DNA from 3 places in the Blautia sp. RTP21359st1_E11_RTP21359_211015 genome. Region 3 is predicted to be linked to each of the others. Evidence: riboswitches for the same ligand, from Rfam matches in the RefSeq annotation. Region 3 holds a riboswitch; each other region holds the start of a gene.
What was found. A riboswitch is a leader RNA that binds a small molecule or an ion and turns the genes downstream of it on or off. The one in region 3 is predicted to bind cobalamin.
Positions count from the first base shown of each region.

Region 1: linked by a shared signal. The riboswitch ahead of nikB (nickel ABC transporter permease) and the one ahead of AB5026_RS01385 (cysteine-rich small domain-containing protein) in region 3 are both predicted to bind cobalamin.
Region 2: linked by a shared signal. The riboswitch ahead of AB5026_RS07560 (ABC transporter permease) and the one ahead of AB5026_RS01385 (cysteine-rich small domain-containing protein) in region 3 are both predicted to bind cobalamin.

Region 1 is NZ_JBDGAB010000009.1:39,868-43,150, forward strand. It holds gene hisIE (bifunctional phosphoribosyl-AMP cyclohydrolase/phosphoribosyl-ATP diphosphatase HisIE) at 1-111, shown strand, start outside; gene AB5026_RS04980 (M14 family metallopeptidase) at 283-1,242, shown strand; cobalamin riboswitch at 1,527-1,716, shown strand; gene nikB (nickel ABC transporter permease) at 1,900-2,838, shown strand; gene nikC (nickel transporter permease) at 2,839-3,283, shown strand, end outside.
Region 2 is NZ_JBDGAB010000015.1:68,361-71,643, forward strand. It holds gene AB5026_RS07555 (MATE family efflux transporter) at 1-816, shown strand, start outside; cobalamin riboswitch at 964-1,138, shown strand; gene AB5026_RS07560 (ABC transporter permease) at 1,274-2,203, shown strand; gene nikC (nickel transporter permease) at 2,219-3,082, shown strand; gene AB5026_RS07570 (ABC transporter ATP-binding protein) at 3,063-3,283, shown strand, end outside.
Region 3 is NZ_JBDGAB010000002.1:130,978-134,260, reverse strand. It holds gene AB5026_RS01395 (glycyl radical protein) at 1-187, opposite strand, end outside; gene AB5026_RS01390 (phosphatase) at 542-1,258, shown strand; gene AB5026_RS01385 (cysteine-rich small domain-containing protein) at 1,366-1,653, opposite strand; cobalamin riboswitch at 1,921-2,091, opposite strand; gene AB5026_RS01380 (NlpC/P60 family protein) at 2,323-3,283, opposite strand, start outside.

The DNA of each region.
Region 1 (3,283 bases), on a different contig from region 3:
AAAGAAGAGATTAAATACGAAATTTCAGATTTTCTTTATCATATGATGGTACTCATGGTGGAAAAAGGAGTCAGCTGGGAAGAAATCACCAAAGAATTGGTAAAAAGATAAATTATATATCATTCAGGAAAAAAGCTTTTGTACGTCGGATCAGAATGAACGGTTACGAAAGCTTTTTTCTGTTTTCCCGGAATCTTAAAAGAATATGTACAATTTCGGTTAGGCATGATATACTTATCGTCAAAAGTGCGGAAATATAAAAAAGGAAAAGGGAAACAACCAATGATCAAAATTGATGACTGGGTGATTGAAAAAGGAGAGAAGGCACAGGGGAAAATTAAGATCACAGGATACGGCATAGCAATGCCGGCAACTGTGATATGCGGAGTGAAAGACGGACCGACGATACTGATCACAGCAGGAATACACAGTGCGGAGTATGTGGGAATCCAGGCGGCAATGGAACTTGCAAAAGAATTTCAACCGGAAGAACTGAAGGGAAATGTGATCATCGTTCCACTGGTCAATGTCAGTGGCTTTGAGCATCGCACCATGAGTTTGGTCTATGAGGATGGCAAGAACCTGAACCGCGTTTTCCCCGGAGATCCTGAGGGAACAGCTGCAGATCGTATTGCCTATGCTATAGTAACAAAGCTTTTTTCCATAGCAGATTATTATATCGACCTGCATAGCGGAGATGGGTTCGAACAGCTTCATCCCTATGTTTATTATGTAGGGGTTGTAGATGAAAAGACAGCAGAGAAATCATTACATATGGCACGGCATATCGGCGTAAAATATGTGGTCCGTTCCACAACCGCCACAGGTGGCGCCTACAATTATGCTTCTTCTCTTGGAATTCCAAGTATTCTCATCGAAAGAGGCGGACACAGCTACTGGACCTGGGAGGAAGTAGAACAGGATAAAAGAGACGTCCGTCACCTTGTTTTTCATCTCCAGGGAAAGAAATGTCATGGTCTGAAGCATTACCGTCAGATGCTTCTTGAAAATGTAGTCTATGAATATGCGCCGTATACCGGATGCTGGTATCCATCCAAGAAGCCTGGAGAGTACTTCTTTAAGGGAGAAGAATTGGGTGAACTGAGAGATTACTATGGAAATTTACTTTACACATCTATTGCAACTGAAAACGGAGTCGTACTTTATCAGACAGCCAGTCTGAACATTATTGAAGACGGACCAATGATCGCATATGCAGCGATCACGGAGACTCTGACCTGATAGTAAACAACCTTTTCAGAACGCTTCTGTCTGAAATCATATTGAAACAGTAAGAAAACCGGGTTTTACCATTTGCTATTCTATTTGTAAAAATAGCGAGGTAAAATCCGTGTTTTTTTAGCAGATCAGATAAATCCAATTGTCAAATCCCCCATGGGGGATATATACAATTCAAGCATCTTTAACAAAATTTATGAGTTTTCTAAAAATATAACATTTTTCCATAGACATAAACTATAGTTTTATCATATAATGTTTCAGTAATTTGACAGCATTTGCTGATTTTCACATCAGCCGTTGTAAGTTCTGAGAGGATTAATAGGGAAACCGGTGTAAATCCGGTACGATCCCGTCACTGTAAGGGGAAATCCTCAGACAAAGTACCACTGGTCGAGTGCGTGAGAAATAGACCGGGAAGGTGTCTGAGGGTAAGGATCCTAAGTCAGGAGACCTGCTTGCAATTGTTTTAAAATGATTCTTACGGAAGATAGGAAGCATATTTATTTTGTGTGCCCGTATTTCGTCACGGGCTTTTTTCGTGCAAATTTTCTAAAATTCCATGCATATTCTGCATATTAAGAATCCAATAGTTTCTTTTATCTAACTAAATTAAAACGGCAATGTTAAAATCGCATCAAATGAGGAAAGGAGTAAAACGTGACAAAGAAACAAGTAGGAAAAAGATTTCTCCAGATCATCATTGTATTATTTGGAATCAGCTTTTTCACATTTGGACTGACCTACCTGTCACCTGGTGATCCTGCGGAGATCATGCTGACAGAGTGTGGTAATCTTCCTACACCAGAGCTTCTGGAACAGACAAGACATGAGCTTGGCCTTGATCAGCCCTTTCTCGTGCAGTATGGTTCCTGGCTGAAGGGTGTTGTTACAGGAGATATGGGACAGTCCTATTCTTTCAAAATGCCGGTAACAGATAAACTGGTATCCTGTTTCTGGCCGACGCTGAGGATGTCGTTGCTGGCACTTCTGATGATGGTCATTATTTCCATACCGCTTGGAATCCTGGCCGCTGTATATCAGAACAAATTCCCAGATTATTTTGTGAGAGGGATTACCTTTGTGGGAGTATCTGTTCCAAGCTTCTGGCTGGGCCTGATCCTTCTCAGCATCTTTGGTGTTCAGCTTCGCTGGATCAATGTTGCCGGGGGCAGTACGGATTTTAAATCTATGATCCTCCCGGCGCTGACTCTTGCACTTGCCATGTCTGCAAAATATACCAGACAGGTAAGAAGTGCAGTGCTGGAGGAACTTCATCAGGATTATGTCACAGGTGCAAGAATGCGTGGAATCAAGGAAAGCGTCATTCTCTGGAAACACGTTCTTCCTAATGTTATGCTTCCGCTGGTAACGCTGCTGGGGCTTTCCCTTGGAAGTCTTCTGGGAGGTACTGCAGTTGTAGAGATCATTTACAACTGGCCTGGAATGGGAAATATGGCAGTAAAAGCAATTTCCTGTCGTGACTATCCTCTTGTACAGGGCTATGTACTCTGGATCGCAATCCTGTACATGTGCATCAACCTGCTTGTGGATCTGTCCTATACTTATCTCGATCCAAGACTTAAGGAGGATAGATAATTGAAAAAGGTATTACGAACATTCAAAGAAAATAAACAGTTCACTCTTTTCTTCATTCTGGGTCTCGTGGTGATCGGAATTGCGATCTTTGCGCCACAGCTCTCACCATATGATCCACTGGATGCAGTTATGACCGAATCACTGCAGGAGCCAAGTTCCGCTCATCCGTTCGGAACGGATAAGCTTGGACGAGATCTTCTTTCCCGTGTTATCTTCGGAACAAGAACCTCTCTGATCATGACCTTATGTCTGGTTGCGGTGATCTTTGTCATCGGTACATTTTTAGGAGTTATTGCCGGATATTTCGGCGGCGTTGTGGATGCAGTGATCATGCGTATTGCAGATATGATGATCTCCTTCCCTGGGCTTGTACTGGCCATTGCCATTGCCGGTATGCTTGGACCAAACCTGGTCAATGCCGTTATCTCCATTGCGGCTGTAAGCT
Region 2 (3,283 bases), on a different contig from region 3:
GATTTGTTATTTGTGGCGGTTTTTGGCTGGGGTATAGCCGGAGCAGCAGTGGCGACCGTTATCGCGCAGGGATTTTCTGCCTTGTACTGTTTGATCGTATTACGTAAAATCCCGGATATCCGCCTGGAAAAGAAGGACTTTTACAGGCAGCCCTCTATGAGCCTGCGGCTTTTGGAACTGGCGGTTCCTCTTGCGATACAGAATGTGATCATCTCCGTGGGAGGACTTGTGGTACAGTATGTGATCAATGGATTTGGTTTTCTGTTTGTGGCGGGATTTACGGCATCGAACAAGCTGTATGGGGTTTTGGAGATGGCTGCCGTTTCATATGGATATGCTATTACAACCTATGTGGGCCAGAATCTTGGTGCAAAAAAATACCAGAGGATTCGAAAAGGCGTGCGCAGCGGCACTTATATGGCAGTGCTCACTTCGGCTTTCATTTCCGGCATGATGGTACTGTTTGGACGTAATGTACTGTCCCTGTTTGTATCCGGTGAACCGGATCAGACCCGACAGGTATTGGATATAGCATATAAGTATTTGTTTATCATGGCTGTCTTTTTGTGGGTGCTGTATCTGCTGTATGTGTATCGTTCCGCTATCCAGGGCCTGGGTAATACTTTGATTCCGCTTGCCAGCGGCATTGCAGAATTTATCATGCGTGTCAGTGTTGCGCTGCTGCTGCCAAAACTGATCGGTGAAGATGGAATATACTATGCAGAGATCTGTGCATGGAGCAGTGCAGCTGTTTTATTATTCGTAAGTTATATGATCATTATACGGAAATATAAAGAAGTCACCGTTCATACATAATGTTATTTACTTAAGGGATCTATAATAATACAGGCAGAAAATATCCGGGTTTCACTATGAAATGTTCAGATATTTTATATTTGACAAAAAACTATTTATATAAAAAGAAAAGTATGATATTATAATATTTATTCATTGCAACTATGAAAATTGAATAGTCAGAAGGGTGTACAAAGTACTTAATAAGGAATCTGGTGAAATGCCAGAACAGCCACCGCTACTGTGACAGGGACGAAAACCAAAATATCACTGGAGAGATCCGGGAAGATGGTAAGTAGGAAGAACTGGAGTCAGGAGACTTGCCTTTTTGACAGAAGAATTCTGATTCGGATGGGATACAGAAGGAATAAGCTCTGCCTGAGGTGGAGGTTTGTTTTTTGTGCTGATATGATGCTGGATCATATCAGCTTTTTTTATTTTAACCGAATAAACAGATGAAAAATGAGGAGAAATGAAAATGGGAAAAGTAATTGCAAAGCGTTTTATATTTATGATTCCGGTAGTGCTGGCGGTTACATTTATTATTTTTATGCTGAGTTTTATATCGGCAGGTGATGCGGCCAGAGTGCTGGCGGAGAAAAAATATGAGCATCCGTCACCGGAGCAGGTAGAAGAAGTACGGCATGAGGAAGGACTGGATCAGCCGGTGCTGGTACAATACGGGAAATGGCTGGATCAGGCACTTCATGGCGATTTTGGAAAATCATATTCTACCAGAAAACCGGCTTTTGAGGAATTAAAAAGATATTTTCCACAGACATTTAAACTGGCAGTTACTTCGTTTTTATTGTTGATGATCGTGTCAGTCCCTCTTGGAATTTTGTCGGCAATTTATGAAAACAGAGTTCTGGATAAAGTCATTCGCATTTTGTCGTCCCTCAGTGTATCTATGCCGTCTTTCTGGATCGGTCTGATGCTGCTCTATATATTTGGAGTAAAGCTAAAAGTGATTTCCGTGATCGGAGGAGATGCCGGAGGCATCCCGATTCTTGCGGCATTTGCCATGGATATCAGTTTCTTTGGAATTATGACGAGATTGATCCGTACCAATATGATACAGGTGCTGAAGCAGGATTACATACGTGCCAGCAGAGCTAAGGGATTGTCATCTGTAAATGTAATTTTGCGTCATGGTCTGAAAAATATTCTGATTCCTGTGCTTACACGTCTGGTATCAATTGTGATCGGTTTTTTCTGTGGCTCAGCTGTGATAGAAAGTATTTTTTCAATTCAGGGAATCGGAAATCTGGCATTGAAATCCGTGATCTCAAAAGACACTCCGGTGCTACAATGTTTTATCTTTATTCTGGCTGTTGGCATTGTAGTATTAAATTTTCTTGTGGATATCGCCTATTCTGCGATTGACCGGCGAATCCAGTTAAAGTAAAGGAGAGATCATAGAATGGGAAGCAGAAGAAAGCAGAAAACAGAAAAAAGCATGATCCAGAATCTGTACTGGAAACAGGTATTCCGGTCACCGAAAACAAAAATAGGATTGATGGTGGTCATAATTTTTGCATTGGCAGCTATTTTTGCACCTGTACTGGCGCCGCATGATCCACTGCTTGTGGATGTTTCGATAAAATTAAAGAATCCGTCGGCGGCATATCCTTTAGGTACTGATCAGCTGGGACGATGTATTTTATCAAGACTTCTCTGGGGCAGCCGGTATTCACTGAGCTATAGCTTTACGGTGCTTCTGATTACTGTATGTGTCGGGGTGCCGATCGGACTGTTTGCCGGATATGTAGGTGGAAAAATCGATTCCATAATTATGAGGATCATTGATGTATTTATGGCTATGCCGGTCTTTATTGTGGCACTTGCCATTGCAGGAACCGTAGGAGCCAGCGGCGCTCATCTGATTCTGTCCTTATCGGTCGTATCCTGGGCAGAATATGCAAGGCTTGCCCGAGCATTGACACTTCAGGAAAAAAATAAAAATTATATGACCGCACTAAAAGCCGGCGGCTGCGGCCACGCAAGGATCATATTTAGGCATGTATTGAGAAATATCCTGCCATCTGTGATCGCACTGGCAACAATGGAAATCGGTTCGATCATTCTGTCAATTGCCGGTTTTTCCTTTATCGGCCTTGGTGTGCAGGCGCCGACACCGGAATGGGGGATCATGCTCAGTGACAGTAGAAGTTATATCCAGACTTATCCAAGACTGATGTTTTATCCGGGCATACTGATCATGATCATTGTTCTGGCATTTAATTATCTGGGGGAGGGAATACAGAATGGAACAGCCCAAAAATGATGTCCTAAGGGTAAAAAGACTACATGTGGAGTTTCAGACATCTCACGGAATGGTTCATGCAGTAAAAGATGTCAGCCTGGAAGTAAAACGCGGAAGGATCCATGCTCTGGTGGGAGAAAGTGGAAGCGGCAAGTCAGTTACCTCTCTGACGATCATGAATCTGCTTGCAGGAAATGGAAAGGTGATATCCGGAGATGTGAC
Region 3 (3,283 bases):
TGTGCAGGATGTGGGCAAATGCCTTGGCTCTGCGGGTGATGATCGGCTCGTCTTCTGTTGCTTTGTAAGACTCTGTGATCAGTTTTGCTCTGGCAGATTCGATCACCGGCATCTTTGCATAAAGATTATCTACAAGATGTGTGATCCTGTCTGTTTTCGGAACATCTGCTATATGAAATTTCTCCATGATTCTCCTTTCTCATAACCGGTTGTTTCTGGTGATCTGTCTGCCTCTACGCTTCCAGAACCGCTCCTGTCCGGCTATGTGCTCATGTAGTTTTATTATACCTTACCCCTACTTCGATGTCAACGAAATCCAACATGTGTTTATAGCTGTTTTTGTGGTTTTTATCGGTTGCGCCCTGTTGATTTTATTTGTTTTTTGTATTTTTATGTTTTTCTCTATTGACTTTGTTTTTCTGCTCTGCCATACTTGGATTTATATAGGAATTCCTTTGTTTTTCAGAAAAAATTTATGCAAAGCGGACATTCGTATTCCGCTCTGTCACATGTTCTCAAACAGTAAAAGAGGTGTATTTTTATGTATCTTTCTGATATGCATACCCACTCCATCGCCAGTGGTCACGGCACGGAATGTACCATCACCAACATGGCACGCGCAGCTGCCGAGAAAGGTCTCCGGCTTCTCGGGATCACTGATCACGGTCCCGGCACTCTGGCAGCCGGAACTTCCTCCTATTTCCGCAGCCTTACCTATTCTCCCAAAAAACATTTCGGTGTAGAATTACTCTACGGAATTGAACTGAATATCCTTGACCGCAGCGGAACGGTAGATTTAGATCAGGAATCATTATGTAAACTTGATTACGCCATTGCCAGCATGCATGCCTGGAATTACCGCTGCGGTACCAGAGCCGAAAACACAGAAGCTTTTATCAATGTAATGAAAAACCCCTGTGTAAAGATCCTCGGACATAGTGATAACACTCATTACCCGGTTAATTATGATGCGCTTGCAAGGGCTGCCAGGGAAACCGGCACGATCTTTGAGATCAACGAAGCTTCTCTTGCACCTTATGGCTATCGTGGCGACACAAGAGAAAACTGTTTCGAGATCCTTCGATGCTGCCGCAAATATGATCTGCCGCTGCTTCTTTCCAGTGACAGCCATGGCCCGGAGCATATCGGAGATTTTACCTGTGCTGCTGAGTTTGTTCATCAGGCCATGTTTCCGGAACAGCTGATCCTCAACAACCAGATTCCCAGACTCAAGGTTTTTCTCCAAACCAGAGAATGATCTTCTGTATCTTTTCCGACAGATAACAGATATTGTCCACTCCAAACAAAACAGGCCAGTTCAAACACAGGAATATACATTTTCCTGTATCTGAACTGGCCTGTTTTTTATTTTTCCCGCTGCTTCCGTACAATTTCCGCAAGCTCGCTATATTTACCTGTAACATATCCGAAATTTTCTCTTCTGTGAGGAAGCTTGCATTCGGTGCAGTCTTTGATCCCGCTTTCCGTAAAGCGGAAATTACCACCACATTTATCTCCCAGTGCATATAAAGGACAATAGCAGAACAGACAATTGAAGTTCTCCGGATCTGCCCCTTTATGGCACGGAAAATACTCACAGTTTTTGTGGCTGAAGTAAGAGTATTCTTTGCCTTCCCAGTATGGTTTCTCCATGGCTCTTTTCTCCTCTCCTGACATAACCACACATAATTTTTTCCTATAAAAAAAGAGGTAGCGATGCCACCCCGGGGTAGAAATATAATCCGTTCATGAGTGCGCGGAGGGAACGAATGTATCCGGAGTAGTATCGCCTGCCATTTAATCATGTATAATTCATATGAACAGGCGCATTCCATAAAAAAATGCCTACTCTCGTAAAAAAGTAGACAACGTCCCAGGGGTGCGGAGTCCCTGAAATGGTTGTTACACTTTACACGGAAGTTTAACCTCGCCATAACAAGCAGGTTTCCTGGCTCCGGGATCATGACTCCTCTCTCCTTCTCATACATATGTACAATGGACTATGAGATTCGCTCCTCCGTTACAGTGACCGGATCGCTCAGGTTTCACACCTGATTCCCTTTTCTGTGGACTTCTGATAATCAATATATAACTGTCAGCTATCCTCAGCACTTGCTATGTTCAATATGGAATTATACTGACATTATAATAACATCCTGTTAATTATATGTCAATACTGTTTTCAATATTTATACATTTTTGAGCATATTTTATTGCTGTTCAATCCGTTCCATGGGTTTTCAATATTTTTTCCGACGTCAAAAACAGCCCGACAAACTACTGTCGGGCTGCTGTATTTTTATTTTCTGTTGTACGTTCTTATTATACAAGACGTCTTACAGATACAATTGTTCTGTATGTAGCATCATTGCTGATCTTGATCCCGTCCTGAGAGTTCGATGCATGAACGATCTGGCCATTACCCATGTAAATAGCCACGTGTCCGCCATAGCAGATCAGATCTCCCGGCTGTGCATCTGCGTAGGATACTTCTGTACCTGCATTCTGCTGCTCATAGGAGGTTCTCGGAAGGCTGACTCCGAAGTTCGCATAGACACTTTGTACAAATCCGGAGCAGTCTGCACCATTGGTAAGGCTTGTTCCGCCCCATACGTAAGGATTTCCCACAAACTGTGTAGCATAATTCACAACAGAAGATCCGGAACCACTGCTGTAAGAAGAACTGTCACTGTCTGAAGATGTATCCTCTGCATTAGATGTGTCCTCTGCACTTTCTTCAGATGCGTCTGTGCTGTTATCGTAATCTGCGTCTGCATTATCCTCTGTATTCTCAGTATCCTCGGACGCATCATCATTCTCACCATTGTCTGCATCTTCATCCACATCCTCGGTGTCATCTTCTGCAGTATCCTCATCTGCATTCTCGATCACGTCGCCGTCCTCATCGTACTGTACGTCTTCGCTCTCGTCCGCCTCATCCTGCTGTGCTTCCTGCTCTGCCTGACGTCTTGCTTCCTCTTCTGCCTCAGCCTGTGCTCTCGCTGCTGCTTCAGCCTCGGCCTGACGTCTTGCCTCTTCCTCTGCTGCAATACGCTCAGCCTCTAATCTCTGAAGCTCTGCAGTCTGCTCTGCAAGAAGGTTGGCATAATCTGTAGCCTGCTGCTGTGCGTAGGCGATCTCATTATCATAATCTGCGGATGTGGCACGCTTCTCATCCAGCTGTGCCTGCAGGTTCTGGGACTCTGCCTCATATTCCTGCTTCATTCCCTCCAGTTCTGCCTTCTCCTGTGTGTACTGTGCCTCCAGGTTTGCCACCTGCTGG